Regions from separate parts of the Micromonospora sp. WMMD980 genome, predicted to be linked through region 2. Evidence: riboswitches for the same ligand, from Rfam matches in the RefSeq annotation. Region 2 holds a riboswitch; each other region holds the start of a gene.
What was found. A riboswitch is a leader RNA that binds a small molecule or an ion and turns the genes downstream of it on or off. The one in region 2 is predicted to bind cyclic di-AMP.
Positions count from the first base shown of each region.

Region 1: it holds a riboswitch for cyclic di-AMP, as region 2 does, so the genes downstream of both, O7618_RS15060 (C39 family peptidase) here and O7618_RS02225 (hypothetical protein) in region 2, are expected to answer to the same signal.
Region 3: it holds a riboswitch for cyclic di-AMP, as region 2 does, so the genes downstream of both, O7618_RS25815 (NlpC/P60 family protein) here and O7618_RS02225 (hypothetical protein) in region 2, are expected to answer to the same signal.
Region 4: it holds a riboswitch for cyclic di-AMP, as region 2 does, so the genes downstream of both, O7618_RS08945 (transglycosylase family protein) here and O7618_RS02225 (hypothetical protein) in region 2, are expected to answer to the same signal.

Region 1 is NZ_JARUBE010000003.1:3,223,542-3,230,796, reverse strand. It holds gene O7618_RS15075 (acyltransferase) at 1-791, shown strand, start outside; gene O7618_RS15070 (hypothetical protein) at 902-1,276, shown strand; gene O7618_RS15065 (hypothetical protein) at 1,452-2,216, shown strand; cyclic di-AMP (ydaO/yuaA leader) riboswitch at 2,523-2,663, shown strand; gene O7618_RS15060 (C39 family peptidase) at 2,870-3,706, shown strand; gene O7618_RS15055 (hypothetical protein) at 3,766-4,317, opposite strand; gene O7618_RS15050 (alpha/beta hydrolase) at 5,193-5,834, shown strand; gene O7618_RS15045 (CDP-glycerol glycerophosphotransferase family protein) at 5,839-7,255, opposite strand, start outside.
Region 2 is NZ_JARUBE010000003.1:363,891-371,145, reverse strand. It holds gene O7618_RS02235 (AAA family ATPase) at 1-1,807, shown strand, start outside; gene O7618_RS02230 (cation diffusion facilitator family transporter) at 1,884-2,798, shown strand; cyclic di-AMP (ydaO/yuaA leader) riboswitch at 2,944-3,074, shown strand; gene O7618_RS02225 (hypothetical protein) at 3,079-4,176, shown strand; gene O7618_RS02220 (SRPBCC family protein) at 4,514-4,966, opposite strand; gene O7618_RS02215 (STAS domain-containing protein) at 5,069-5,428, opposite strand; gene O7618_RS02210 (hypothetical protein) at 5,778-6,182, shown strand; gene O7618_RS02205 (cellulose binding domain-containing protein) at 6,259-7,255, opposite strand, start outside.
Region 3 is NZ_JARUBE010000003.1:5,470,760-5,478,014, reverse strand. It holds gene O7618_RS25820 (peptidoglycan recognition family protein) at 1-939, opposite strand, end outside; cyclic di-AMP (ydaO/yuaA leader) riboswitch at 1,173-1,310, shown strand; gene O7618_RS25815 (NlpC/P60 family protein) at 1,321-2,355, shown strand; gene dcd (dCTP deaminase) at 2,428-3,006, opposite strand; gene O7618_RS25805 (pyridoxamine 5'-phosphate oxidase family protein) at 3,085-3,633, shown strand; gene O7618_RS25800 (zinc metalloprotease) at 3,704-4,684, opposite strand; tRNA gene O7618_RS25795 (tRNA-Gly) at 4,887-4,960, shown strand; gene O7618_RS25790 (hypothetical protein) at 5,056-5,208, opposite strand; gene O7618_RS25785 (hypothetical protein) at 5,505-6,107, opposite strand; gene O7618_RS25780 (SRPBCC family protein) at 6,644-7,102, shown strand; gene O7618_RS25775 (hypothetical protein) at 7,112-7,255, shown strand, end outside.
Region 4 is NZ_JARUBE010000003.1:1,847,286-1,854,540, forward strand. It holds partial or broken gene htpG (molecular chaperone HtpG) at 1-450, shown strand, start outside; gene O7618_RS08930 (SDR family oxidoreductase) at 517-1,215, opposite strand; gene O7618_RS08935 (helix-turn-helix domain-containing protein) at 1,242-1,718, opposite strand; gene O7618_RS08940 (LLM class flavin-dependent oxidoreductase) at 1,780-3,342, opposite strand; cyclic di-AMP (ydaO/yuaA leader) riboswitch at 3,553-3,697, shown strand; gene O7618_RS08945 (transglycosylase family protein) at 3,696-4,364, shown strand; gene O7618_RS08950 (YbaB/EbfC family DNA-binding protein) at 4,645-5,094, shown strand; gene O7618_RS08955 (M4 family metallopeptidase) at 5,372-7,255, opposite strand, start outside.

The sequences.
Region 1 (7,255 bases), 2.9 Mb from region 2:
TCAACGGCTACTTCTACAGCGTCAACAACGTGAGCTGGTCGCTCTCCTGCGAGCTGGCCTTCTACCTGTGCCTGCCGCTGGTGGTGCCGTGGCTGCGCCGGTCCGGCACCGGCTGGCTGCGGGTGGTGCTGGCCGCCGCGCCGCTGCTGATCCTGGCGCTCTGGCCCGCGCAGCAGTTGGTGCCGGAGGACCAGCGCTGGTGGTTCACCCAGATCTTCCCGGTCACCCGGTCCTTCGAGTTCTGGATGGGCGCGGCCGCCGCCGAGCTGATGCGCCGCCGACGCTGGCGCGGCCCCGACCTCACCGTGGCCAGCCTGATCTTCGTCGCCACCTGGGTGGTCGCCGCGCTGTGGATCCCGGCGGAGTTCTGGGCGGCGCTGCTCGCCGTGGCGTACCTGCTGGTCATCGCCGCCGCGGCGGACGCCGACGTGCGGGGCCGGCGGACCCCGTGGCGGTCGCGTCCGATGCTCTGGCTCGGCGAGGTCTCGTTCGCGTTCTACCTGGTCCACGTGCTGGTCATGGTGACCGTCCTGCGGCTCACCGGCGACTGGGGAACCGGCCTGCCCGGGTGGCGGGGCCCGCTCGCGGTGCTCGGCTTCCTGGCGCTCACCCTGGCGCTCGCCGCCGCCCTGCACCGCTGGGTGGAGGTGCCGATGATGCGCCGCCTCGGCCCGCCGCGGCGCGCCCACCCGGAGTCGGCCGCCGCCGCGCCGGGCGTGCCCGCGCCGAGGCCGGCCGCCGACGACGACGCCCGCTCGATCGAGTACGCCGGGCGGCGCCGGCCGGACTGAGCCGTCCGGGCGTGGCGGGCGTCCCGGGCGGGGTGACGGCGTCGACGGTCGTGCGTCGCGACACGCCGAGCGGCGGTGCGCGGTGGTGGGATCGGGGGTAATTTGTACCCGTGCTTCCGATCGCGCTCACCTGCCCCGTGTGGTGGGTGGCGCGCTGGGCCGCACGGATGCTGGCCAGCCTGGCCGTGGTGGTCGCCTTCTCACTCGGCGCGGCCACCTTGCCGGCCGGCGCCCCCGCGACCGCGCCGGTCCCGTCCGGTCCCATCACCGGCCTGACGGTGCGCGGTGCCGCCGACCCCCGGGCGGAGCGCGGCGATCTCGCCGCCGAGCGGCGGCGTGATTCCGCCGCCGCACGGCAGGCGGCACCCGCCGGCGCTCCGGAGCCGCCGCTGGCGGGCGCCGCCCCGGCACCGGTGGGCCGGCTCTCGCTCCCGGGCCGCCAGCCGCCGGCCCTCGCCGGACCACGGGCCCCGCCCGCCCGCTGACCCGCCACGAGCGCCGCCCGCCCGCTGACCCGCCACGGGCCCGCCGGTGCCGCCGTTCGCCGAACCTCACCCGCGCCCGCCCGTCGGCGGTGGGCGGCGTCCGTATCCCGGCCGCGCCCCGCCCCGACCGGCCCGTGCGAATCCTCCCGCCCTCGTCTTCCGTCAGGTGCCCACCATGTCGCAGACCGTTCTGCTCAACTTCCTCACCGACGTCCCCGAGGCCGCCGCCATCTGGTCGGCCCTGACCGTGCTCGCCCTCGTCCTGCTCGCCGTGCTGGTCGCCCGTCCCGAACGCGACGGCGCCGCCGAGGTCGATCCCGATCCGGTCGACGTCGAAGCCGCCCACCGCGCCGATCTCGCCCGCTACGCCGACGAGGTGACGGTGGCCGCCGCCGGCGCCGCGCAGACCGCCCGCCGCCGCCGCGAGCAGTGGTTGGCCGCGCAGAGCGAGGCGGCCGGGGCCTGGACCGCCTACGACGAGGCGGACGCCGCCGCCCGCCGCCTGGCCGGCGCCGGCGCGCTGCCCGCCCCGCACACCCCGCACACCCCGCACGAGTACGCGGCGCGGGAACGCTGGTTGCACCACGCCGCCATGACGGCGCACTGGCGGGGTGACCTGACGGCCCGCCAGCTCGCCGACGTGCTGGCCCACCGCAACGGGTGGGATCCGCGCCGCCACCCGGCGGAGCAGGAGATCGTGCTGGCCCGCACGATCCGCGACGGGCGGCGGGCCGGCTGGGAGGCGACCGCCGAGCGGGAGCGCCTGGCCTGGCGGGACGCCGAGTTGGCCGCCGAGTCGGCCCGGGCGCTCGCCGCCGAGGCGTACGCGGCGGCCGTGGCGCTGCGGCCCGTCCCGACGTCCCGGGCGCCGGCCGCGACCCGCGTCGCGGTCCCGGCGGCCGTGCCGGGCGCCCGCTGGCGGCCGGCCCGGGTGGGCTGAGCGGCCGGCGTCGGCCGAATCGTTACCGAGTGTGGTGAGGCCGGTCACCAGCGTGCCTCGGCCGCCGGTCGCCGGGGCCGATGGCCGGTGCCGCGCCCGATGCCCGTTTTCCCGCCGTCCGGATGTCCCGCTTTCCGCCTGCCGGTGCCGTCGTCGCCCCTTGTCCCATTGAGGGAAGTGGGTGACCGGCTGTTCCGAATCTGTAGTCGACACTGGCGTTTCCGCAGGTGAGGCCGCTTGGCACGGCGTGTACCCACCGGTAGTGTCGGCGCGTCCGGTGCGGTTCTCGATCGCCGATGGCGACGCCGCGCCGACCCGCCTAATCGTGCACACACGAACCGGGGACCCACAGCAACACCGGGGTGAATCCGCGAGCCACGGCCGCGGTAGGGCGTACTTCCCGCCCGAATCCGTCAGCTAACCCGGTCGGCGGCCACGGAAGGAGATCGCGCCCGTGCCCACCACCCCCCGATCGTCCCCCCGCCTCCACGGCCACCGGGTGCCGACGCTCGCCTGACCGGCGACCCGCACCCGACCCCTTGCCCGCCCGGTCGTCCGGGCGTCGCTTCCCGCGGCCCTGCCGCCCGCCAGCGCGTGTGAGTTCCTCCGCGCGCCGGGCCGGCGCGTGCCGCTCACCCCCGTGGAGGAACACCGTGAAGCACCACCTGAAGCGTCAGCTGCGGCGGCTCGCGACCGAGCGCCCATACCAGATCATGGCCGGCTCGGCCGCCGCCCTCGTGCTGGCCGCCGGCGCCGGCACCGCACTCACCACCGACGGCGCCCCGGCCCGGACGGAGAACACCGCCTCGGTGGCCGACCTCGGTTCCCGGCTCGGCGACACCGCCAGCCGCAGCGAGGCCCGGATCGCCGTCCCGTCGCCGAGCGCGTCACCGAGCGCGTCACCCCGGCCCAGCGCCAGCGCCTCACCCTCGACGAAGGCCGCCGACCCGGACACCACCACCCGCAAGGCCGCGCCGAAGCCGCCGTCGCGCAAGGTGCTCGACTACGACTACCAGGCGCAGACCACCTACTACTACTGTGGGCCGGCCGCGGTGCGCAACGCGCTCAGCGCCACCGGCATCGAGCGCAGCCAGGACACCCTGGCCGTCGCGCTCGGCACCACCGAGATGGGCACCAACTCCGCCGAGGACACCACCCGGGTGCTCAACCAGCAGGTCAAGGGCGACCCGTACCGGACCCGCATGATCCCCGGGGCGGCCACCCGGGCGCAGATCGACCAGCTCCAGGCCGACGTCGTCCGGGCGGTCGGCAACGGTCGGGCCGTCGTCTCGAACATCGCCGGCGACGCCACCGACACCGACGGCCGCTGGCACTCGTTCCCGGGCGGCCACTACATCGCCGTGGTCGGCTACCAGAACGACGGTCGCACCGTGCGGATCGCCGACTCGGCCGACCCGTCGCTGCCCTCCTACTGGGTCACCACCATCGACCTGGCGAACTGGATGGCCACGCGCGGTTACTCCGCCTGACCTCCTTCCGGCACGCGTGAAGGCCGGCACCCGTTCTCGGGTGCCGGCCTTCGCATGTCTTACTTGGTCCAGTGCTGGGCGACCAGGTCGGTGGCCTGCTTCTCCCACTGGGCGTAGGCGTCCGGGTAGGCGCTGACCTGCACGGTCTGGGCGGCCTCGGTCAGCGGCATGTCCTGCCAGCCGTCGACCTGCTTCAGGCCCTTCAGGAACGCCAGGGTGGCGTGCTCGGGGTCGGTGATCTCCTCGGGCGTGCCCCAACCACTGGAGGGGCGCTGCTGGAACAGGCCCAGCGAGTCGTGGTCGTTGCGGTCGCCGAGGTGGCCGAGGTTCTCCAGCTTCGACTCCTGCAGGGCGGTGGCGATCGAGACGACCGCGGCGCGCTCGGGCAGGCCGGCCTTCTTCGTCGCCGCGACGATCGCCTTCACGTTCGCGGTCTGCTCGTCGTTCAGGCTGATGCTCGACTGCTCACCCTGCACGCTCGCGGCGGCCGTGACCGGCGTGGCGGCGTGGGCGGGGGTGTCGGCGTGCGCGGCGATCGGACCGGCGAACACACCACCGGTGAAAGCCAGACCAGCGACACCCAGGATGCTCTTACGCAGGATCGTGTTCATGGTGGGGGCTCCATTCGGGGGTCAACACACCCGCGGGGGCGGGGTGCGGGCACCGTCAGGCGCTCAAAAGATCAGGGGGGTTCGGCTGCTCGCGGTGCGGCGCCGGGAGTGTGTGCAACGACCGGGCGGCCACCGCCATTCCCGGGGCCGTCACCGCACGGGATGCGAGTCGACCGGCTCGGGGCTCAGCCGGGCCGAGGCCGTTGGCCGGCTCGTCGAGCACCAGCACGTCGGGCCGGCGCACGCAGCCGGCGGACTCCTGCCGGCCGGCCTCGGGGCTCGCGGCGCGGGCGCCTTCCTCGGTCGTTCACCCGTCTACAACGCCCCGCACCCCGCCCCGATTCCACCGCCAGGGTGCCGCCCACCACCCCCGAACCGGACACCGACCCCACCCGGCGGCACCCCCGTGCCACCCCACCACAATTCGCCACACGACTAACGCCATGGGCGCCGCAACGCCCCGCAGACGCCCATAGCGTTCCACCCAAGCCCCGCGCGCCCCGTGAGTGGAACGTTATGGGCGTCTCGGGGCCGCGCAGACATCCGTAGCGTTCCACCCGCCCCTCACTAGCCCCGCGAACCCTGCGGGTGCGCGGACGCCGCCGACCCGGTCCGGAACGCCCACCGGCCGGGAACCTCGCCACGCCCCGTCCACCGCCGGCGTGGCGCGGGCCGCAGTGCAAGCTCGACCGGGGCGGGTTCGGTCTCGCCTTGCGTGTCCGTCCGGTGGCAGACTGCGCCGTATGGGCGATACGGCGGCGACGGCGACCCGTCACCTGGTGCTCCTGCACGGCATGGGCGCCACCGGCGAGGTGTGGTTGCCGTGGGCGCCACTGCTGGAGCGTCGCTGGCCCGGCCGCTGACTCGCCCCCGACCTGGCCGGCCACGGCTGGTCACCGCCGCTGCCGGAGTATTCGTTCGCGGCCCTGGCGCAGCGTGCGGCGGACGGCCTCGGGTCGGTTCGGCTCGGTCCGAACGACCGGCTCGTGCTGCTCGGGCACTCGCTCGGTGGCGTGGTGGCGCTGGCGTTGGCCGCCCGGCAGCGCGGGCTGCCGGTCGACGCCGTGGTGGGGCTCGGCATCAAGGTGGCCTGGTCACCGGCGGAGCTGGCGAAGGCGGAGGAGTTGGCCGCCCGGCCGGTGACCTGGTTCGCCACCCGCGACGAGGCGGCCCGACGCTATCTGCGGGTCTCCGGGCTGGCCGGGCTGTTCGCCCCCGACCATCCGGTGGTCGACGCGGGTCTGCGCCGCGAGGACGGCCACGCCCAGCGCGGTGACGGTCGCTGGCGGCTGGCGATGGATCCGGCCGCCTTCGCGGTGGGGGCGCCGCGCCTGCCCGCCCTGCTGGCCGCCGTCGACGTGCCGGTGCTGCTGGCGCGGGGCGAGCTGGATCCGATGGTGACCGACGCGCAGCTCAAGGAGCTGGGCGTTCCGGCGGCCACGCTGCCGGGGCTGGGCCACAACGCGCACGTCGAGGACCCGGCGGCGGTGCTCGCGCTGCTCGACGCGTACCTGTGAGGGGTCAGACGGCGGCGCGCGGCGACGGGACGGCGAAGTCCGGCTCCAGCTCCCGGCGGGCGGCGTCGAGGAACGCCTCGGCGTAGCGGTCGGCGGGGAAGTCGCCGAGGTAGCGGCTGCGGGCCGCCCAGCGCTCGGCGGCCTTCGGGTCGCTGTCGAGCAGCGCGGTGAGCACCTCGTCCACGTTGGACATGTCCCGGCGCAGCACGTAGCCGCAGGACGCCAGCGGGAACCGGGCGACGAAGTGCTCGCCGTCCACGCCGGTGTCGGTGACCGCGTACGGCTTGCCGGAGTAGAGCCAGTCGGAGATGACGCCGGAGACGTCGGAGACCAGCGCGTCGGCGCGGTTGACGCACTCGGTGAGCGTCAGCTCCCCCGCCGCCGCCGCGCCCCACAGGTGCGGCCGGCCGGTCTTCGCCCGGTCGGCCGCGAGCAGTTCGGTGAGCCGGGCGAGCTGCCGGGCCGAGGCGGGGTTCCGGTCGGTGTAGGGGTGGGCGCGCAGGATCACCGCCGCGCCGCGGTCGATCAGCCGGCGGATCAGCGTCTCCGCCACCGGCAGCGAGCAGTAGTTGGCGTCGGCGTGGTGCCCGGTCCAGGTCGGGGTGTAGAGGACGGTCGGGTGCGCCGACGCGGGCGCCGGCTCCCGGCGTACCTCGATGGCCTCGACCTGGGGGCGGCCGACCACGACGAACTTCTCGGCGGGGATCTCCACGCCAGCGCGGGCGTAGCGGTCGATCGCCGCCGGCCCGGCCACGAAGATCTTGTCGAAGATGGCGGACACCGGGTTGGCGCTGGGCGCCTTGTCGCTGTCGCCGTGGTGCAACTGCACGTGGGTGAGCTGGTGGAACCGGATGCAGTGGGCGTTCTTCGCGCCGTGGTTGACGTAGAAGGCGGCCCGGAGGCTGGGCACCAGGGCCTCGTCCAGGGCTTTCAGCGTCGGGCAGAGGACCACCGGCGCGCGGGTCGCGGCGGCCACGGTGGCGAGGAACTCCGGCTCGCGCAGCACCACCAGGAAAGGCCGGCCGATCCGCTCCAGGTAGGGCAGCCACATGGTGAGCTGGTATTCCGAGCCGGGCGGGGCGGAGAAGTGCAGCACGAACTCCGGCTGGTGCCGGCGCAGCGCGCGGCCGATCGGACCGCCGCCGGCCGGCGGGCGGAACCGGCGTCGGGCCAGGTCGAACGCGACCGCGGCGCAGCCGGCGCCGAGCAGCAGCGTGGCGGCCAGCGGCAACCAGGCCGGCAGGGCCAGCGCGGCGGCGAGCGCCACCAGGGCGAGCAGCACCAGCACGGCGTCGCCGAGCCGGGCGGCGACCGGCGGTGCCCAGGACCGGACCGGCAGGTTGGCCGCCCGGATCTCCAGCGCGCCGGCCTGGCGCAGCGGGCCGACCAGCAGGACCAGGCCGAGCAGGACCAGCGCGGTG
Region 2 (7,255 bases):
GGTGGACTGGCGGGCCCCCGCGGCGGCGGCGTTCTACCAGGCCACGCCGGCCGAGCCGCGCGGCGTGGTGCGGCGGCGCACGATCCAGTCCACGGCGGAGAAGGTCACCCGGATCGAGGACGACCTGCTGGACCCGGAGGCCGCCCCGCCGGACCTGGCGGTGGTCGGCGACGGCGCGTTGCTGGCCACGCTGTCCCGGGCCACCGGCCGGGGCATGCGCGACATCGTGGCCACCATCCAGCGGGAGCAGGACGAGGCGATCCGCTCCCCCGGCAACGGCGTCACGATCGTCTCCGGCGGCCCGGGCACCGGCAAGACGGCGGTGGCCCTGCACCGGGCCGCGTACCTGCTCTATTCCGACCGGGCCCGGTACGCCGGCGGCGGCATCCTGGTGGTCGGGCCGTCGGGCGTGTTCGTCGAGTACATCGCGTCGGTGCTGCCGTCGCTCGGCGAGGAGACCGCCACCCTGCACTCGCTCGGCTCGCTCTTCCCGGGCCTGTCCGCGACCCGGACCGACCCGCCGGAGGTGGCGGCGGTGAAGGGTTCGCTGCGGATGCGCCGGGTGCTGGAGCGCGCGGTCCGGGACGCGGTGCCGGACTCCCCGGCGGAGCTGCGCCTGCTCTACCGCGGGGAGCTGCTGCGGCTGGACCGGCCGGCGCTGGACGCGGTGCGGGACCGGACGCTGACCCGGGGCGCGCGCCGTAACGAGGTGCGCCGGGCCGCGTTCGACGCGGTGCTCGCCGCGCTCTTCGCGCAGGCCCGCACGCTGCGGGTGGGCCGGCTGCCGGAGCAGCCGGCGTTCGAGGACGAGATCATCGAGCGGCCGGAGTTCCGCGAGTTCCTCAAGGCCTGGTGGCCCCGGCTGCACCCGCGCCACGTGCTGGGCTGGCTGGCCCGGCCGGAGCGGCTGCGCCGGTACGCCGGCGGGGTCCTCTCCTCGGCCGAGATCCGGTTGCTCACCGACGCCTACCGGACGCTCGACACCGACGGGCTGACCGTCGCCGACATCGCCCTGCTGGACGAGCTGGACGCGTTGCTCGGCACGCCGGTGCGGCGGGCGAAGCCGAAGCGCGACCCGTACCAGCTCGCCGGCGGCGTGCGGGAGCTGAGCACGTACGCCGATCGGCAGCGCGCCGCGCGGGCGGCGGCCCGGGAGCGTCCGGCGGACTACCGCGACTACGCGCACGTGGTGGTGGACGAGTCGCAGGACGTGTCGCCGATGCAGTGGCGGATGGTCGGACGGCGCGGCCGCCTGGCGTCCTGGACCGTGGTCGGCGATCCGGCGCAGACCGCCTGGACCGGTGACCCGCAGGAGCTGGACCGGGCCCGGGACCAGGCGTTGGGCCGGCGTCGCCGGCACCGCTACGAGCTGACCACCAACTACCGCAACTCGGCGGAGATCTTCGCGGTGGCGGCGGCGGAGATCCGCCGGCTGTACCCGGATCTGGCGTTGCCCGACGCGGTGCGGTCCACCGGCGTGCCGCCGGTGCGGCGCACGGTGGCCGCCGCCGAGCTGCCGGCGGCCACTGTCGAGGCGGCCCGGACGCTGCTGGCCGAGGTGGAGGGGACGGTCGGCGTGATCACGCCGGTGCCGCGCCGGGACGAGGTGGCCGGCTGGCTGGGCGAGCTGGGCGGCGGCCGGCTCCAGGTGGTGACCAGCCTGCAGGCCAAGGGCATGGAGTACGACGGTGTGGTGCTGGTGGCGCCGGGTGAGATCCGGGCCGATCCGGGTTCCGGGGTCCGCACGCTCTACGTGGCGCTCTCCCGGGCCACCCAGCGCCTGACCACGCTCGACCCGGTGGCGTGACCCCACCCTCACTTGCACACATAGCGATGTGAGCATAGATTGGTTCCGGCCGGGGCACGAGGCGGAGGGTGTGTGCGTGGGCGCAGGTCATGACCACAGCGGCGCGGTGGCGAACGCGGCGCACCGCCACGCAGGGCGACTCTGGGCCGCCTTCGCGCTGCTCGCCGCGCTGATGCTGGTCGAGGCGGTGGCCGCCGTCACGACCGGCTCGCTCGCCCTGCTCTCCGACGCCGGGCACATGTTCACCGACGTGCTGGGCATCGGCATGGCGCTCGCGGCGATCAGCGCCACCCGACGCGCCCGCACCGACCCGCAGCGCACGTTCGGGCTCTACCGACTCGAGGTGCTCGCGGCGCTGGCGAACGCGGTGCTGCTCGGCGCCGTCGCGATCTACGTCCTCGTCGAGGCGGTCCGCCGGTTCGGCGAGCCGCCCGAGGTGCTCGCCGGCCCGATGCTCGTGGTCGCCGTGCTCGGCCTGTTCGCCAACGTCGCCGCGTTCGCGCTGCTGCGCTCCGGCGCGCAGGAGAGCATCAACCTGCGGGGCGCCTATCTGGAGGTGCTGGGCGACCTGCTCGGCTCGCTCGGCGTGATCGGCGCCGCGCTGGTCATCGCGCTCACCGACTGGTGGTGGGCCGACCCGGTGGTCGCGGTGGCGATCGGCCTGTTCATCCTGCCGCGCACCTGGCGGCTCGGCCGCGCCGCGGTGCGCATCCTGGTGCAGGCCGCACCGGAGCACCTCCAGGTGACCGCGGTGCACGACCGGCTGGCCGCCGTGCCCGGCGTGGCCGAGGTGCACGACCTGCACGTCTGGACGCTCACCTCGGGCATGGACGTCGCCTCGGCGCACCTCACCGTCGACGGGGGCGCCGAGGTCGCCAACGTGCTGGCCGCGGCCCGGGCCGCGCTGCACGAGGACTTCTCGATCGACCACGCCACGTTGCAGATCGAACCCGGAGCGTCAGCCGGCACCTGTGGCCCGACCGGGTGGTAATTGAGGACAGACTTAAATCAGCGTGGTTATTGTTGGCCTATGCCGGTTTTGCCCGGTTACCGGCTCCGGGTGGCGGAGCCGGCTCCGGGCAACGCCGGTAGGCTCGGCCGCGGCCACACCTCGGGCGTCACTCCGGCACCCGTGGGCGCGGCCGGCGCCTAATCGCCCGCAGGGCGAGCCGGGGAACCACGTACGTGGGGTGCATCCGCGTCAGCGGTAGGGATCTTCCGTCCCGAACCCGTCAGCTAACCCGGTCGGCGGTTGACGGAAGGACACGCGAATGCCCACAGTGGCACCTGTACGACGGACGGCCGCCCGGTTGGCGGCCCTACTCGTCGCGACGCTGGCCCTCGGCGTCGGGACCGTGCCGGTCTCCCCCGCCCCGGCGGCGCGGGCGGCCTCCCCGACCGGCCTGCTCGCCGCCGCGCCCGGCGACGACGAGGGCGGCACCCCCGCGCTGCGCGACCAGCTCGACGCGGCCAGCAAGGGCTGGCTGGAGGCGAAGGCCGCGCTGAACCGCTCGGTGACCCGGCAGAAGCAGCTCAACGACCGACTCAAGACCATCGACGTGGAGTTGGCCGAACGCGACGCCAAGGTCGGTGAGATCGCCGGGGTGGCGTACCGCACCGGCCGGATGGGCACCGCCGCGGCACTGCTCGCCAGCCGGACGCCGGAAGGCTTCATGGACCGGGCCGCGGCGCTGGAGACGGTCGCCGCGCACGAGGACCGGACGCTGCGCGACCTGATCGCCACCCGGGACGAGGCGACCCGCACCCGCGCCGCGCTCGACGGCGAGATCACCGAACAGCGCAAGCAGGTCACGCTGATGGCGAAGCGCAAGAACCAGGCCGAGCGGGCGCTGGAGGTCGCCAACCGGCGGCCGGCCCCGAGCCGCGGCAGCGACGCGGGCGACGACGGCGGCAGCACCCGGGGCACGTCCACGGCGAACGCGAAGCCGGCCAAGCGCAACTCCGACGGCTCCTGGCCTGCGGAGTCGTGCAGCGTCAACGACCCGACGCCGGCCAGCGGCTGCATCACCCCGCGCACGCTGCACGCGTTGCAGCAGGCCAAGGCGGCCGGCTTCACCAGGTACGTCTCCTGCCATCGGCCCAGCGGCTCCGGTGAGCACCCGAAGGGGCGGGCCTGCGACTTCGCGGCGCAGAAGGACGGCTTCGGCGGAGTCGCCAGCGGCGGGGACAAGACGTACGGCAACAACCTGTCCGCGTACTTCATCCGCAACGCCGACCCGCTCGCCGTGCTCTACGTGATCTGGTTCAAGCGGATCTGGTTGCCCAGCAGCGGGTGGAAGTCGTACAGCGGTGGCAACGGCGACCCGTCCAGCGACCACACCAACCACGTGCACCTGTCGGTCTACTGAGCACTACGCTCACCGACGTACGCCTGGTGTCGCCGCCTGACCCACGACGTGGGCCACGCGGCGGCCGACGATCGGTGGCATGAGACGACTCTCCCCCGCCGGCCGCAAAGTGCTGCTCGCCGCGCACCTGACCACGTCGCTGGGCTGGCTCGGCACCGACCTGACGCTGCTCGCGCTCGGCGTGGCCGGGCTGCGCGGGGCCGACCCCGAGGTGGTCTATCCGGCGGCGGCGTTGCTGGTGACCTGGCTGTTCGCGCCGCTGAGCGTGGCGGTCTGGCTGATCGGGACCGCCAGCGCGCTGCTCACCCCGTCTCCACCCACAAGCCATGGGGGCGGGTCAGGCCGGCCGGCCCTCCAGGGTCGCGCCGAGCCGGGCGGCGAGGCCCAGGTGGGCCGCCCGGGCCTGGCGGAACGCGTAGCCGAACAGCGGCGCCGGCGCGGTGAGAGTGATCTCCACGTCGATCCGCACCACGCCGTCGGGCTCGTCGCGCAGCCGGGTGTGGTTGCGCACCGTGGTCGCCGGTTGCTGCCGTGCCACGGTGACCACCTCGTCGTCGTTGGCGATCAACACGTCGGCCTGGTAGGTCACCGGGAAGTGCAGCGGTCCGAGTTCCAGCCGGTCGGTGATCGCATAGCTGGCCAGCGCACCGGGCCGGGGCGGCAACTGCCGCACCCGCACGATCAACGGATGCAGCTCACCCTGCCGGCTCAGGTCACCGAGCAGGTCCACCGCATCCGCCCGGCGGCACCGGGCCTGCACGGTGTAGCTGAAACTGTCGCTACTCTGCAACCGGTCCCCCTCGCCGTCGTGGGTCCGGACGATCGTCCCGTACCGGGGCCAAGCTGGCAACGGGTCGAAGGTCCTCCGGTCGGTGGGGCCGGTCGGCGGGCGTCAGGCGCCGGGGAGCACCTCGGGGGTGTCGTCGGCGAACCAGGGCTCGGGCGCGCCGAAGAGGCCGAGCAGGCCGGTCACCCAGAGCTGGCGGTGCACGAACCGGCTCGGCTCGGTCACCACGAGCTTGACGCCGCTGACCTCGCAGGTCTGGAAGCCGGCCACCATGGCGCTGATGCCGACGGAGTCGATGAACGTCACGAGCCGCATGTTCAGCTCGATCCGCGCGGGGCGCCCCTTGGCGAGCACCTCGGCGATCGCTTCCCGCACCTCGTACGCGGTGTCGACGTCGATCTCCCCTCGGGGCGCGATCTGGACGGCACCACCCGGACGCAACGACTTCACGATCGACAGGCTCACGCGAGCACCTCCACTCGCCCCAACGGGCGCCTCATCAGTACGCGGGCCGCGACCGAGAGTATTCCTCCAACGGCCCCGGTCGCCACCCCCCGGGATGAGCAATTCGCGGACTGGGCACACCTGGGCGAGCCCAATCCGGACCTCCGGGTTCCGAATTCCCCTTCGACGCGGACCGTGACCAGCCGAACGACCGAGCCGGGTCGACCGATCCGCCGACCCAGGGTAGCGGGCCCGCGCACGTCCCGGGGAACACCCACCCGTCGGCGCGTTCGGGTGAGCGGTCGGGCGTTTGGGACGGCAGCGGGTGGGGCACTGCCCAGCGGGAGTGGCACCCCGAGGAGGTAGAACAATGTTCGGATCCAGCCTGATCGACCGCCGCAGCAAGCCCGAGCGGGTCGCGGACCAGGCGTGGCAGCACCTGCTCTCCGCGGTCGGTTCCGCCGGGGACAGCGTGCGCGACGTCACCCGCACCGCCCGCCGCAGCTCCTCCGGCCTGGCCGACGACGCCACCGACCTGGTCGGCTCCGCCGCCGACGAGGCACGCCGACGGGCCGGCCTCGCCTTCGACGCGCTCGCCGGTCGCCGTCCCGCGCTGCCCTGGACGTTGTTGATCGCGGCGGCCCTGGCCGGCGCGGCCATCGGCTGGGCCGCCGGCACCGCCGCCCGTGCCGCCGGCAGCCGCGACGGCGGCGCCGACGAGATCGAGTTCGTGGACGTCGACCGGCCGAACTCCCCGGCCGGCCTGGACGGCTGACCGAACGGCTCACCCGCAGAACGGTGGCCGCCCCCACACTCGGGAGCGGCCACCGCTGTCGTGCCTTCTCCCCGGCTCAGCGGGCGGCGCAGGAGACGGTCGGCGCGCGGTTGCCGCCGGTCGCGGTGCCGGTGAAGCCGACAGTGGTCGACCCGCCGACGCCGAGGTTGCCGTTCCAGCCCGCGTCGGTGACCGTCACTGCCGCGCCGGTCTGCGTGTACGACCCGCTCCACAGCTGGGAGATCCGCTGACCGTCCGGGAAGGTCCAGGTCAGCGTCCACCCGGCGATCGGCGTGGTGCCGGAGTTGCGCACCGCCACCTCGCCCTGGAAACCACCCGGCCAGGTGTTCGTCACCGCGTAGGCGGCCGCGCACCCGCGCCCGGTCGACGACGGGGTCGGCGTGGGACTCGGCGCGGTCGGGGTGGGGGTCGGCGTGGGCGTCGGGGTCGGCGAGGGCGACGGCGAGGACGGGGTCGGCGTCGGGCTCGCCGAGGTGGGGGTCGGCGTCGGCGTGCCGCCGAGCCGGTCCGCCACCAGGATGCCCCGGCCGTTGGTGCCCAGGTAGACCCGGCCGTAGACGCGCGGGTCGCCGGTGAGCGCCTCGCCCGCGTTGCCGTACTGGTGCTTGTCGTCGTTGATCCGCACCCACGTCGCGCCGGCGTCGTCGGAACGGTGCACCCCGGCCGTGCCGTCGACCGTGCCGACGGTGAACAACGCCGGGTAGGTCTTCCCGGGCGCCGCCTTGCCGAAGCCGACGTTCACCGCCGACGACACGCCGGTCAGCTTCGTGAAGCTGGCCCCGGAGTTGGTGGAGTGCCACAGGCCACCCGCGCCCGCCAGCCAGAGGTCGCCCTCGACCCCGGGCAGCGCCTTGAACTTGACGCCGGTGGTGGGCAGTCCGGTCGCCGCGGTGGCGGTGAAGCTCGCCCCGCCGTTGGTGCTGACGTAGAACTTCCCGGCGCTGACGCCGTAGAACTTGTTCGGGTTGACCCGGTCGGACTCGACCGTCGCGTTGGCCGGGATGCCGGTGGCGGCGGTCCACGAGTTGCCGAAGCCGACCGAGCGGACCACC
Region 3 (7,255 bases), 5.1 Mb from region 2:
GCTGGGGGCGAAGTAGCCCTCGGTGTCGTGGATGACGATGTATTCGATCTTCTGCTGCTCGGGCCGGTCGCCCAGGTCGTGGTTGCCGTAGTCGCCCGGGTCCGCGCCGAGCTGCTCGTAGGGCGCGGGGATCCACTCACAGGCCAGCCGCACCGGGCATTCCAGCCCGTCCGGCCGCGTGGCGTGCCGCAGCCCGAGCCGGGTCAGGGCGGCGCGGTCCGGACGCGCGGCGGTGGCGGCCAGCGTGACCCGCTGCCCGTCGTCGGTGGTGCGGGTCGCGCCCTGGCCGAGCTGGTCGTAGACCTCGTCGGCGAAGGCCGCCGCCGCGTCGGTGGTGTCCGCGCCCGAGTAGCGGGCCACCGCGCCGTACCAGGCCGCCGGGTCGCTGGCGGCGCCGACCGGCCCGCCCAGTGCCTTCTGGTACGAGGCGAGCAGCGCCGCGCCGCCACGGATGTTCGCGGCCGGATCGGTGCGCAGCTTCTGCGCGTCGAGCCCGGTGAGCGTCGCGGCGGCGTCGACCGTCTGGAGCGAGGCCGTCGGCAGCGGCGTCTCCCGGGCCGGCGCGGCGGCCGTGGCCGGGTCGAGCGTGAGCGGGCGCGAGTCGTCGCCGCGCGGGTCCTCGTCCTCGTCGACGTGCGCGCTGCCGGGCGTGGCGAGCACGTGGGTGGCGTCGGTCAGGTGCATCGGGCCGTAGCCGCCGCTGGTGCTGGGCTGGCCCGGGTGGACGTCCCAACGGGACTCCAGGTAGGAGACGCCGAGCAGCACGTTCGGCGGCACGCCGTACTCGGCCGCCGCGGCGGCGTACTGCTGCTGCCGGTCTCCGACGGCCGGCGCGGCGGGCGCGGCGATCACCGGGCCGGTGGTGGCCAGTGCGGTCGCGGTCGCCACGGCGGCGGCGAGCAGTATCCGTCCGCCCGACGGCGGGGGTGAGAGGTGCATCGAACCTCCTGGACAGGGATGGGGGTCACTGCGTTCCCACCCTCACTCCGGGCACCCGCGTCGGTCAATACCTTTCCGGTGTTGAAAGTTGCGTGAAAGAAAGCTTCACTCGCGTCTCGCGTCAGATATTGGGTACGGAGTGTCACTGCCGTTCGGGTTGCGGATCGATAACGGAGGTACCTACTCTGGTCAATCGTCGGCCGCCAGTTTCATCGTCCAACCCGGGCGGTGACGGTCCGACACCGCCGAGTCGCCCACGGGCGAACCGGGGACCCAGGTACCTGGGGTGAATCCGCAGCCACTGCGGTAGGGCGGCTCCCTTCCCGCCCGAACCCGTCAGCTAACCCGGTAGGCGGTCAGACGAAGGAGTACGGACGCCCGGTGGCACACCATGCCCCGCGGCCGACGTCGAGCCGGTCGATCGACCGGTCCGTGGTCGTGCCGCGTTCCCGCTGGTCCCGCTTCACCACCACACTCGCCGCACTGGTCGGCGCCGCGGTCGTCATGACCGGTGGCGCGACGGCGGCCCACGCCGAACCCTCGGTCGCCGAGATCGAGGCCCAGATCGACCGCGACTGGAACAAGCTCGAACCCGTCATCGAGCAGGTCAACGCCGTACGCGAGCAGCTCGCGGTGCGGCGCCGGCAGGCCGACGCGCTCGGTAGGCAGATCACCCCGCTGCAGGCGCGGGTGGACGCCGCGCTCGGGCAGGTCGGCGGGCTCGCCGCCGACGCGTACAAGGGCGACAACCTCTCGACCGTGAACGCCCTGCTGGGCAGCCGCTCGCCGAGCGAGCTGGTCAGCGGCCTGGAGATGCTCGACCGCTTCGCGCACCACCAGCAGGAGCAGGTGCGCGACATCGCCGAACTCCGCGACGAGCTGGCCGCGAAGAAGAAGCCGCTGGACGCGATGGTCGCCGACCTCAGTCGCACCGAGGCGCAGCTCGCGGCGAAGAAGAAGCAGATCGACGCCGAGATCGCCAAGCTGCAGAAGCTGCGGCTCAAGGTCTACGGCAACGGCGGTGGCGGCCCGCTGCGTCCGGCGCCCTGCCCGTCCGGGTATCCCGGCGGCGCGGCCGGAGTGGCGGTCAAGTTCGCCTGCGCCCAGATCGGCAAGATCTACGTCTGGGGCGCCGCCGGCCCGGACCACTTCGACTGCTCCGGCCTGACCATGGCCGCCTGGGCGAAGGCCGGCGTCTCGCTGCCGCACAACGCCCGCCAGCAGCACAACGTCACCCGGCGGGTCAGCCGCGCCGAGCTGCGCGCCGGCGACCTGGTCTTCTACTACGGCGACCTGCACCATGTGGGCATGTACGTCGGCGACGGTTGGGTGGTGCACGCCTCCCAGTCCGGCAAGCCCATCACGATGAAGCGCGTCGACGACGGCGACATCAACAGCTACGGCCGCCCCGGCTGAGGTGCAAGGAGGGGCCCCCTGTTAACGCATTCCGCATAACAGGGGGCCCCTTTTAACAGGCGGCGGGCGGCGTCAGCGCGTCGGCCAGGTGCGCCAGCTCTGCCAGGAGCGGCTCGGCGTGGGGCCGCGCTGGCCCTGGTAGCGCGAGCCGTAGACGGCCGAGCCGTACGGGTGCTCGGCCGGCGACGAGAGCCGGAAGATGCACAGCTGACCGATCTTCATGCCCGGCCAGAGCGTGATCGGCAGGTTCGCCACGTTGGACAGCTCCAATGTGACGTGCCCGGAGAAGCCCGGGTCGATGAAGCCGGCGGTGGAGTGCGTCAGCAGGCCGAGCCGTCCCAGCGAGGACTTGCCCTCCAGCCGGCCGGCCAACTCCTCGCCGAGCGAGATCACCTCGAGCGTGGACGCGAGCACGAACTCGCCCGGGTGCAGCACGAACGGCTGCCCCTCCGGCACCTCCACCATCGAGGTCAGGTCGTCCTGCTGCACCGACGGGTCGATGTGCGTGTAGAGATGGTTGTTGAAGACCCGGAACAACCGGTCCAGGCGTACGTCGATGCTGGACGGCTGCACCAGCGTGGGCTCGAAGGGCTCCAGCGCGAGCGTGCCCGCCTTGATCTCGGAGACCAGGTCGCGGTCGGAGAGCAGCATCGGAACACCATAGCGACCGGTGCGGGTGACCTGCGTGTCGGACTGCGCTCTCGTACACCTGTTCGATAGGATGTCGGCATGGCTTCCTGGTCCGAATTCGCCGCCGACGAGCCCCGCCTCGCCGCCGAGATCCGCCTTCTGTTCCAGCAGTACGGGCCGGGCTTCGGCTACCTCGCCACGGTCCGCGCCGACGGTGGCCCCCGGGTGCACCCGGTCTCCCCGCTGATCACCGATGACGGGCTCTGGTGTTTCGTCATCGACTCGCCGAAGCGCCGCGACCTCGAACGCGACGGCCGCTACGCGCTGCACTCCTTCCCGCCGGAGGAGAGCGACGACGAGGCATACGTGGCGGGTCGGGCTCGCCCGGTTTCCGATCCGGCCGCCGTGGCCCGGTTGGCCCGGCTCGGCCGGGCGACTCCGCAGGGCGATTGGCGGTTGTTCGAGTTCACCGTCGATGTGGCGATGCTGACCCGGCGCGACCAGGTGGCCCGCCCCGGTGCCGGCGGGCCGCAGGTGCGGCTCTGGCTCGACCCGCACGACGCCACGCCGGTCCGGCGACGCGACCCGCTCGTCGCCGAGGGTCGACGCGGCCGGCACGGCTTCGACACCCGCCGCCCGGCCGCCTGACCGGGTCCGCAAACGACAGGTGCCGGCCCCGTCCGAGGACAGGGCCGGCACCGGTACGCGGTGCGGCAGGTCAGGCCGCGCGGTAGGCGTTCCACGCGGTGAGCATGCGGCTCGCCTGGCCGGCGGTGAACTGGTACATGCAGGAGTCGTAGGTGTAGTCCATGAAGTTGGTGATGGGGTCCTTGCCCGTGGCCGAGCAGGTGTCCCGACCGGTCGGGCAGGCGTACGCCGGGGAGGCCTCGGCCGGGGTGTCGGAGACGCTGTCACCCGAGCCCGAGCAGCCGCCCTGGAAGGTGTGGTAGAGGTTCAGCCAGTGGCCGATCTCGTGGGTGCCGGTGTCGCCCTGGTTGTAGTTGGTGGCGGTGCCGCCGGGCAGGGACTCGTTCAGCACGACCACGCCGTCCATCTTGTCCAGCGTGCGCTTCGGGAACGTCGCCCAGCCGAGCAGGCCGTCGCTCAGCTCACCGAGATACATGTTCAGCGTGTTCTTGCCGCCCGTGCGCAGCGAGGTCTTCATCGACCGCTCCGCCGAGGAGCCCTGCACGATCGGGTACCACGACGGGTTGGTCACCCGGTTGATCTTGGCGAGCTGGAAGGAGAACGCGGTGGCCGCGCCGCCCGTCGAGCCCGAGTAGGACTGGTTGAGCACGCTGATCTGCTGGTTGATCAGCGAGTCCGGGATGTTGCCGCCGGCCCGGGTGCTGTTCTCCTGGATGACGTGCACGACGACCGGGATGGTGACGGTCGCCAACGGGGTGACCGCGCCGGTCCGGAAGTTGGCCCGCTCGCGCTGCGCGGTGGCGAGGTCGGCCTCGCGCTCGCGTACCTGCTTGGCGGTCAGGTGGTTCGGGTCGAGCTTGGCGTGGCCGCCCTTGGCGACGCGGGCGTCGGCGTGGGCGTCGGCCGGCTCGGCGCAGACGCCGGCCGGGGCGGCCGAGAAGGCCGAAGCAGCGGGGACGACGCCGACGGCCGCGGTGCTGAGCAGCAGCGCGAGGGTCGACGTCGCGACACCGGCGGTACGCCGGGTCAGCAGGTTGGGACGGAGTCCCATGGGCCCACCTCTTTCTGACGGCGTGACCGGGGGTGTGTCACGCCGGGTCGGAAACGTGGAGCAGACGTTACATCCCATCGACAAATTTGAGAACGGCCATATGTTGCCGGCATGCAACATCGCTTGATCAACTGGCCGGACCGCTCCGGCGGGGGTGCCTGGGTGCACGGGGATGGTGACCTCAGGTACAGTGGTGCCGCCTGCGGGTGTAGTTCAATGGCAGAACATCAGCTTCCCAAGCTGACAGTGCGGGTTCGATTCCCGTCACCCGCTCCACCACGAAGGCCCTGCCCAGGACGCGAGTCCGAGCCAGGGTCTTCGACGTTCCACCGGCCATCAGCGCCCCTCCGGCCATCCACCGGCCACGCTTCTCACCTGCCTTCTTGCCCTTGTCCGAGGGCTCGGCCACGCAGCGGCCGACCTTGTGAAAAGGCGATGCGCCGCTGCGCGGCCAGCCGCCGCACGTAGTGGATGCTCATCTTCATCGGCGGCGCGGCTTCCTCCACCGTCAGCACCTCATCCACTGACCGTCATCCCTCCCCGCTCTCGGTGGGCTTGCAGCTAGTTGCCGAACGTCAGGCGGGTCGGCAGCCCGTCTCGCGGCGTCGAGCCGGGCGCGCCACTGCCTGCGTTCCGAGATGGCGTGGAGGACTCGGTGGCCGATGGGTGGCACGTCGAGGTCGGTGGGTTTGTCGAGTTCCCAGGCGTGCCATCGCTCGCCGCTGGCTGTGACGGTGTCGGCGTCGCGGTCATAGTGTGGGCCGCTCCACCTTGTCGTCGTCCGGATGTGCCCGGCCGGCCTGTGCCCGCCGGTTCGCTCCTACTTGAGGGGGTCGGTGCTGATGTAGAACACCATCCCGACCAGAGCCAGCACGTCGACCGTCAAGAGGACGAGGTGTACATACCGGTGCCGGCGCACCATCGTGCCGGCTACGAGTGTCGCCGGCGTGTGCTCCAAGAGCGCCGCGATCCTGTCCAAGCGCGTTCGGTACCCGCCTGGACGCACCCGGTTGTGACCGCCCACTGCCGGCGTCAGGGCAGCGATCGGAATGGGCGAGTGCCCGGAAACCTGCAGCTCGATGCCAAACCCATCGATCCGGACCCCATCGACCAGTGACCGCGGAACGCTGTATCTGACGAGCGGGTTGCCCACGACGACATGCGTGCGGGTCACCGCCACGAAGGCAGCCGGCCCTGCGAGGTACATGAGCAGCACAAGCGTGCCGATCGGCACAAGGAGCAGCAGCAGCATCTGGGAGGTGTAGGGGATGTGGGAGGGCGCTACCCAGACGAAAATGCCGGTCGCCGTGCCCATGGCGATTGCCAACAGGGCGAGCGGGTCATTCCGCCGGATCATGGCCTCAACTCCCCACCAGGCCAGCTGACCGCCCCACACGGATACGGTCAAGGTCACCAACTGCACCAAGTAACCCGGTCCGCGTCGGTGCCCCAGACTAGCGGCAGGTCCCACACACCGGCTGACAGCAGTTCTGACCTTTGCAAGGCAGGGTCATGATGTACGCGTGGGGCGGAAGGCACTGGACCGTTGGTGCGGGCGTACACCCGGAAAAGCAGCACGAGTTGGCTGCTCCCTCTCCTTCCTTGCTGGCTACGCGTTATGGAGCTGGGCCGTGCACGACTGGGCCGATGCCAGCGGCTACCGCGGCTTGTTCGACGGATGGCGCCCGTGGTACTTCGCCGTCGCCGCCGTGACCTACTGGCCGCCTGTGTGCCTCCTCTGGTGGTCGATGTTCCCGAGGGCGGGACTGCTTCCATGGATGCGCGGGTGAAGGGCTAGTAGGTCACCTCCCTCTGGCGGGACACCTGCGCCCGTACTCGTTCCGGCGCGCCACCAGGCCGGACCGGCCGAGGTCGGCGTCGCCACCCGTCCGGCGTTTCCGAGTCTCGATGGCGCGTCTGCCACAATGCGGCGTGCGCATACGCCTTCGCATGATGAGAGTGGCGGCCGATCCGGTGCGGGTCCATGAGACGACCACCGTCGACCTGCCGGTGAATGCGGAGACGGCATTTTCGTTCATGTGGGATCCAGCGTCCACCCGCACGCTCTTCGACTCGACGGAAGTGGCGGTGACTCTGCCCGGGCGTAGCGGGGTCGGCGAGATCCAGGCGTTCGTGCAGCGGACCCCGGAGGGCCGGCTCGGCATTCTGCACGAGGTGATCGAGATGGAACAGGGCCGCCGCGCGGTGACGCGTAGTCTGATGTACCCGCCGACGTGGGGTGCGCTCACCGTTGAGCCGCTGGACCCTGGATCGTGCCGCCTCACTCAGGAGTTCTGGGCCGACCTTCCCGCGGGCGTGCTGGCGGGCACCGACCGGGCATTGCGCGATCAGTTTCGCCAGCGGTTGCACGAGCTGGCCGCCCGACTCGGCGCCTGGGCTCGCGATCACCGCCCCTAGAGTTCCGGCATGGGGTTCTTCGCCGTACACCGCAACGGCCGGCCGGCGACCGCCGACGACCTGGCGCCGCTCGCCTTCGCCGGCAACGCCCACTTCACCGCGATGCAGGTGCGCGACCGCCGGGTGCGCGGCCTCGACCTGCACCTCGCCCGC
Region 4 (7,255 bases), 1.5 Mb from region 2:
TGCGCTCGGTGGCCAAGGGCCAGGTCGACCTGGAGACCGAGGAGGAGAAGGAGAAGGCCGAGGCCGAGCGGCAGGAGTACGCCGACCTGCTCACCTTCCTCGGCGGCGCGCTCACCGACAGCGTCAAGGAGGTGCGCCTGTCCACCCGGCTGACCACGTCGCCGGCCTGCGTGGTGGGCGACGCGCACGACATGACGCCGACGCTGGAGAAGATGTACCGAGCGATGGGCCAGGAGGTGCCCCGGGTCAAGCGGATCCTGGAGCTGAATCCGACCCACCCGCTGGTCACCGGCCTGCGCAAGGCCCACGGCGAGGGCGGCGACACCACCGCGCTGACCGAGACCGCCGAGCTGCTGTACGGCATGGCGCTGCTGGCCGAGGGCGGCGAGCTGGCCGACCCGGCCCCGCTTCACCCGCATCCTCGCCGACCGCCTCGCCCGCAACCTCTAGCTGAAAGGAGGGGCCCCTTCTTAACGCCTCCGGTAGAGGAGGGGCCCCCGCTTAACGCCCGGAGGCTCAGGGGAGCGTGGGGTAGAGCGCGGCCACGCCGCCGGACAGGCCGGCCCGGACCCGGCGGGACGTGTCGTCGGCGAGGATCTCGTACCGGTCGGCCTCGACCCCGTCGACGGCGAGCCGCGCGACCTCGGCCGGATCGGCCTTCGGCCCGGTCACCCCGGCGGCCATCTCGGTGTCCATGTAGCCGACGTGCAGCCCGGCCACCCGCACGCCCCGGCCGGCGAGCTGGACGCGCAGGGCGTTGGTCATCGACCACTCCGCGGCCTTGGCCGCGCCGTACGCACCGACCTGTGGAAACGTGATCCAGGACAGCGCCGAGAGGACGTTCAGGATCGTGCCGCCACCGTTGGCGGCGATCCGCGGGGCGAACGCCCGCACCACGGACAGCGTGCCGAGGTAGTGGGTCTCCAGCTCCAGCCGGATCTGCGCGAGGTCGCCGTCGAGCAGGTCCGCGCCGGTGCCGACGCCCGCGTTGTTGACCAGTAGCGTCACGTCGCCGGCCAGGTCCGCGGCGGCTGCCACCGAGGCGGGATCGGTGATGTCGAGGCGTACCGGGGTGACGCCGGGCAGGTCGACGGTGTCCGGGTTGCGCGCGCCGGCCCAGACGGTCGCGCCCCGGGCCGCCAGCTCGGCGGCCAGGTGCCGGCCGAAGCCGCGGTTCGCGCCGGTGACCAGGGCGGTGCTTCCAGCGATCTTCATGTCTCGCTCCGAGGATGGTGAGGTGATCAGGAGGTACGCAGACCCGGGCCGGGCAGCACGGTCAGCTCACCGGGCGGCACGTCGTGCCCGGCGTCGCAGCGCAGCCGGGCGTGCACGTCGGCCCCGCAGTCGTGGTGAGTGACCCGGACGGACGGGCCGGCCTCGTCGGCGGCGTACGCGTCGCCCCACTGCCGCAGCGCGGCGAGCACCGGCAGCAGGTCGCGACCCTTGGCGGTGAGCACGTACTCGTCGCGGGTCCGCCGGCCGGGCTCGCGGTAGGGGCGCCGGTCGAGCAGCCCGTCGGCGACGAGCTGCTTGAGGCGGGTGGCGGCGACCGGCTCGCTGACGCCGACCCGACGGGCGAAGTCGTCGAAGCGCCGGGTGCCGAACAATGCCTCGCGCAGCAGGAGCAGCGTGGTGCGGTTGCCGACCACCTCGATCGCCCGGGCGATCGAGCAGTTCGCGGTGGACCAGGAGTCACGCCGCGCGAGGAGGTCCGTCATGCGACCGACGGTACCGAGCTGACTTAGGGAAACGAAAGTCAGCTACCTCACAGCCTTCCCCTCACAGCTGGCCGGGGAAGAAGCCGTGCCGGGCCAGCGGCTCGACGATCTGGTGCTCCTCGTACGACAGGTGCGACAGCAGCGTGTCGGTGAGCAGATCCACCGCCTCCTGCAACGCGGTGAAGTCGCCGGGGGAGGCGACCAGCGCCACGAGCGCCCGGTCGACGCTCTCCACCACGCCGTGGATCACCACGTGCTCCTGCTCCAGGCGGTCGAGCACCGGCCCCAAGCCGGCGTCGGCGCGGCGCAGGTGCGGGAAGATCGACGCGTCCTCCAGGCCGTGGTGCTGGGTCACCACGGTGCAGTACGCGGCGCAGTAGGCGCCCAGGGTCCAGTCGTTCTGTCGCATGGTCATCTCGTTCAGCGCGGCCCGCGCGCCGCCCGGCGACACCGCCCCGCGCCGGACCTGGTCCAGCAGGTCGCGCACCTGGGCCAGCTCCTGGCGCAGGTGGTCGTGCACGTCCACCAGGTGCTGCCCGGCGGCCTGCCCGCGGGCCGGGTAGACGTGCCCGGGCGGCGGTGGAGGCGCGGTCGGACGGGTCGTCTCGTCCCAGAGGCGGTGGGCGCTGCGCCGTACCCCCGGGTCGGGGGTGGGGGTGACCGCGAGCGTGCTCGGACCGCCGGCGACGGCCTGCTCCTCGACCACGGCGCGGGCCCCGCTGCCGGGCGCGGTGCGCTCGGCGGCGACCAGCTCCCGGACGGCCGGCGCCACCTCCTGGGCGAAGAGCTGGATGGCGCGCGGTTCGTCGCTGCCGAGGATGAACGTGGCGACGCCGTGTTCCAGGGTGAGGCCGGCGAGCTGCTCGATCCACTGCTCCGGCGGCCCGGCCAGGAAGCCGGTGGACGAGCGGGCGAACGTGCCGGTGACGTTGAGCATCCGGCGGATCGCCGCCGGATCGCGCCCGGCGGCCCGCGCGCCCTCGTCGACGAGCGCGTTGAGCGCCGGCAGGTCGTCCGGCCCCTTCGGCAGGTACGACAGGGACGGCAGCCAGCCGTCCGCGGCCCGGCCGACCAGCCGCAACATGCGCGGCTTGTACGCGCCCACCCAGATGCCCACCGGGTGCGCGGGCGCCGGTCCGCGCTTCGCGCCGACCACCCGGTAGTGCTCCCCGTCCACCCGGATCATCCCGCGCCGCCCGGTGTCCCAGACCTCGCGGACGACCTGGATCGCCTCGTCGAGAGCGTCGACCGCCGCGCCGGGGGAGAGCCGCCGCCCGCCGGTCGCCTCGATCGCGTCCCAGAACGCGCCCGCGCCCAACCCCAGCTCGACCCGGCCGCCGGTGAGCAGGTCCAGGCTGGCCACGCTGCGGGCCAGCACCACCGGTTGGCGCAGCGGCAGGTTGAGCACGTTGCCGGCCAACCCGATCCGGACGGTCGCGGCGGCCACGTACGACATCAGCGTCCAGGTGTCCAGGAAGCCCGGTTGGTAGGGGTGGTCCTGGAAGGTGACCAGGTCGAGCCCGGCCTGTTCGCAGAGCGTGGCCAGCGCGACCACCTGGTCGGGGTGACCGGCGGCGGGGGTGAGGAAGCCACCGAATGCCAGCTCGTGTCCGTGGTCGGTCATCCGTCCCACTCCTCGCGTGATCTTGCCTGGTCCCGCCCCACGGTAGCTCCACCAGCGCGCCGGCGACGGTGGACCCGCCACCGTGGACGCGGTAGTCCGGTCGGGTGAAGAACGTCACAAGAAGTAGGCGATAGTCGTCGATCATCCTTAGCGTCGGTTCCGTTCGCACCCGCGGACACCCCGGGCCGGTAACGCCTAATCCCGCCGCCGGCCCGGTGGTAACCGAACCTCGGGCGGGAGCGGGGGACCCACACGTTCCACGGTGCACGTCACCTCGGGGTGAAGCCGCGACCGGCGGCCGGGCTCCTCGGCCCGAACCCGACAGCTCACCTCGTCGGCGTGGAGGAATCCACATGTCAACTGCATACTCAACCCGGCGCCGCCGGACCCTGGTCGCCGCGCTCGTCGCCGGCGCCGCCACCGGTGCCGCGGCCCTGTTCGGGCCGGCCGCGCCGGCCAGCGCCGCGAGCGTGAACTGGGACGCCGTCGCCCGCTGCGAGTCGGGCGGCAACTGGCACATCAACACCGGCAACGGCTACTACGGCGGGCTCCAGTTCTCCCAGGGCACGTGGAACGGCCACGGCGGGCGGAAGTACGCCGCCCGGGCCGACCTGGCCAGCCGCTCCGAGCAGATCACCGTCGCCGAGAGGGTCCTCGACGGGCAGGGCATCGGCGCCTGGCCGGTCTGCGGCAAAAAGGCCGGGTCGAGCGGCCAGAAGGCTCGGTCCGGCGGCGACAGGGCCGGTTCGAGCGGCAGGACCGCCGGGCCGCGCGGTAAGAAGGCCGGCAAGAGCTCGGCCACCTCCACGAAGAAGGGCACCTCACCGCGTCCGTCGGCCGGTGCGCGGCGCGGTGCGCCGGCCACCGGCGCCTATCTGGTACGCCCCGGCGACACCCTGTCCGAGATCGCGGCGGCCAAGCACGTCGCCGGCGGTTGGCGCGCCCTGCACGCGCGCAACCGTGCCGTGGTCGGTGCGGACCCGAGCCTGATCTTCCCGGGTCAACGGCTCAGCCTGCACTGATCCCCGGCTCGCGGCGTTCCCGCGGTCCGTGCGGGTGCCGTGTCCGCGACACATCCTGCGGGTCGGTGGCACGAGTCCTCGGGACGCGTCGTGGCGACCGGGGACGGAACGCCCGGCCGGGTCATCCGGTCGGGCGTTCGCCGTCGCGACACGCCGGGGTCCTGGGCGTCCGTCCTGCTCCCGGCGTCGACGGTCGGCCGGGCGCGGCGGTTGACGAGGTTCCGTCGCCGGTGGTTGCTATGGTCACGAGGCTCGGCTAAGACGTGAAGAAAGCGCGGATATGACCAACGATGCGTTCTCGGCCGCCGCGAGCCTCGACGAGCTGCTGACCCGCACGCAACAGGCGCTGGCCGCGATGCGGTCCCGGGCCTGCGTGCTCGCCGACGGCGAGCCGGGTGAGCTGCTCCGGGCCGAGGGGGCGGCCGCCGGTGGCCGGGTCCGGGCGGTCGCCGTCCAGGGTGGCCGGTTGCACTCGGTCGTCGTCGACCCGGAATTGGCCGGCGTGTCGCTGGAGGTCCTCTGCGGACATCTGGTCGACGCCGTCAACGACGCGTTGAGCGAGTTGGACACGCGGGTCGGCGACTCCGCCCGGGCGGACACCGACGCGCTCGCCGCCCGGCTCGGCGGCCTGCCCGACCAGGCGGAGCTGTTCAGTCGGACGGTGCACGAGGTGGCCGCGCGCATCCGCCGCGACCGGGACGCGGCGACCCGCGCCGCCCACCCAGCCTGAGCGGTCATCCGTGCCTGAGCGGCCACCGCTGTCTGAGTGCCAGCCGCATGGCCGGTCGCCCGGCCTTGCGTGTCGGCCCGTCCGACGGCGAGCGGTCCCGCCGTGCCGCCCGCTGTCCCGGCACTGGCGGGACGCGCGACATGTGCGCCGTCCTCTTCCTGCTGTTCGGGATTGCGCTCCCGAACAGTGGGAGCGGCCGACCCGGGCCGGGCCGGGAGTTGGAGACACGGAACGGCCGGCCGTCTCCGAGGAGGACGGCCGGCCGCTCGCGTCGGGGTCAGCTCAGCGTGACCGCGGTGTCGTCGACGACGAAGGACGTCTGGAGGGAGGCGTCCTCCACGCCGCTGAAGGAGATGGACGCCGTGGTGCCGGCCAGCGACGAGATGTTGAAGGATCGCTGCGCGTAACCGGTGGCCTTGTTCAGGTTGGAGTAGGTGGCGAGCGTGGTGCCGCCGGCCTTGACGGTCAGCTTGTCGTAGGCGGTGGTCGTGGTGGACTCCGCGCTGTCGATGTGCAGCCAGAACGTCAGGGTCGCCTTGCACCCGGCCGGGATGGTGACCGACTGGCTGAGCGTGTCGGTGTGCGAGGAGCCGTAGCCGTCGAGCCACGCCTTGTACGAGCCGCCGTGCGCCGCCTGGCCGCTGTCGGTGGTGATGACGCCGGAGGAGGCGCTCCAGCTCACGTTGCCCGACTCGAAGCCGGGGTTGGCCAGCTTGTTGCCGGAGCAGCCGCCCGAGGGCGGGGTGGTGGTGGCGGTCGGCGTGGGAGTGGTGCCGCCAGAGCAGGTCGGGTCGCCGGACTGCGCCGGCACGCTGACCGCGTCCCAGGCCGCCTTGACCGTGTTGAACTCGGTGCAGCCGGTCGGGTAGAGGTTCTTGGCCGCCTGCAACGTCCAGGTGCGGTACTTGAGGTAGGACGAGGACGAGGTCTTCAGCAGCATCGCGTTGTACATGATCTTGATGGCCTTCTGGATGCCCAGACCGGTCACGCTGCCGCCGTTGCAGGTGGAGCTGGTCGGCTGCCCGTTGGTGGGGCTGTTGCCGTTGGCCAGCAGGTAGAACCAGTGGTTGCCGGGGCCGGCGGAGGCGTGCACCTCGCCACCGGGGACGCTGCTGGAGTAGCAGTTCGGGTCGCCGAGCGCGCCCGGGTTGTACATGTTGCGGATCGGGCCGGAGCCGACCAGGTTGATCTTCTCGCCGACCAGGAAGTCCGGCGCGTCGTAGCTGGACGGCTCGTTGGCGAACCACTCGGTGGCCGCGCCGAACGTGTCCGCCACGAACTCCTGGGTGCCGCCCCGGGAGATGCCGCCCGGGGTGTGGTCGTCGATGCCGTGGCCGATCTCGTGGGCCACCACGTCCAGCGAGCCGATCCACTGGCCGGCGGTGTTCTTGCCGATCTGCACCTGGCTGCCGTCGTAGTAGGCGTTCTGGTCGTTCAGGCCCACCCGGATCGGCCAGTAGCCGCCGTTGCCGTCGGCGCCGTTGCGGCCCAGCCACTGGCTGAGCATCTTGTGCTCGGTCTGCGCGGCGAACAGCGCGTCGACGCAGCCGGTCTCCCGGTTGGTGGCGGTGCCGTTGCCCCAGGCGTCGTCGGTGCCGCTGAACGTGGTGTTGTTCGCGGCGTCCTGGCAGCTCAGGTTCGTGACGGTCGGGTCCTTCATGGTGTAGGTGCTGCCCGACTTGGTGGTGTTCAAGGTGAGCGGGCTCGGCCCGTTCCAGGCGCCGGTGCCGGTGCCGGCGACGACGTGCTCCTGCGTGCCCAGGACCGCGCCGGTCCGGGCGTCGACGTCCACGGTGAGCCGGCTGGGGCCGTCGGCGTTGGTGCCGCGCACGGTCGTCTCCCAGGCCAGCGCCGGGCTGGCGCCGAGCGTGTAGACGACAAGCGTGGTGCCCTCGACCGAGCTGACGGTCTTGAGCTGGGCGCGTGCCTTCTTCGCGGCGGCGGCCGAGGTCAGCTTCGGGGTGGTGGCGAGCGCGCCGATCGGCCGCTGCTGGGCGACCGAGGCGTACTTCAGGTTGCCGGCGGCGTCGGTGGCGAGCACGAAGTCGCCGCCGACCACCGGCAGTCCCTTGTAGGTGCGCTCGTAGGGCACGTACTGGGTGCCCTCGGAGGAGATGACCGGCTTCTGCACGAACGCGTCGTCGGAACCGGCCTGGAGGTA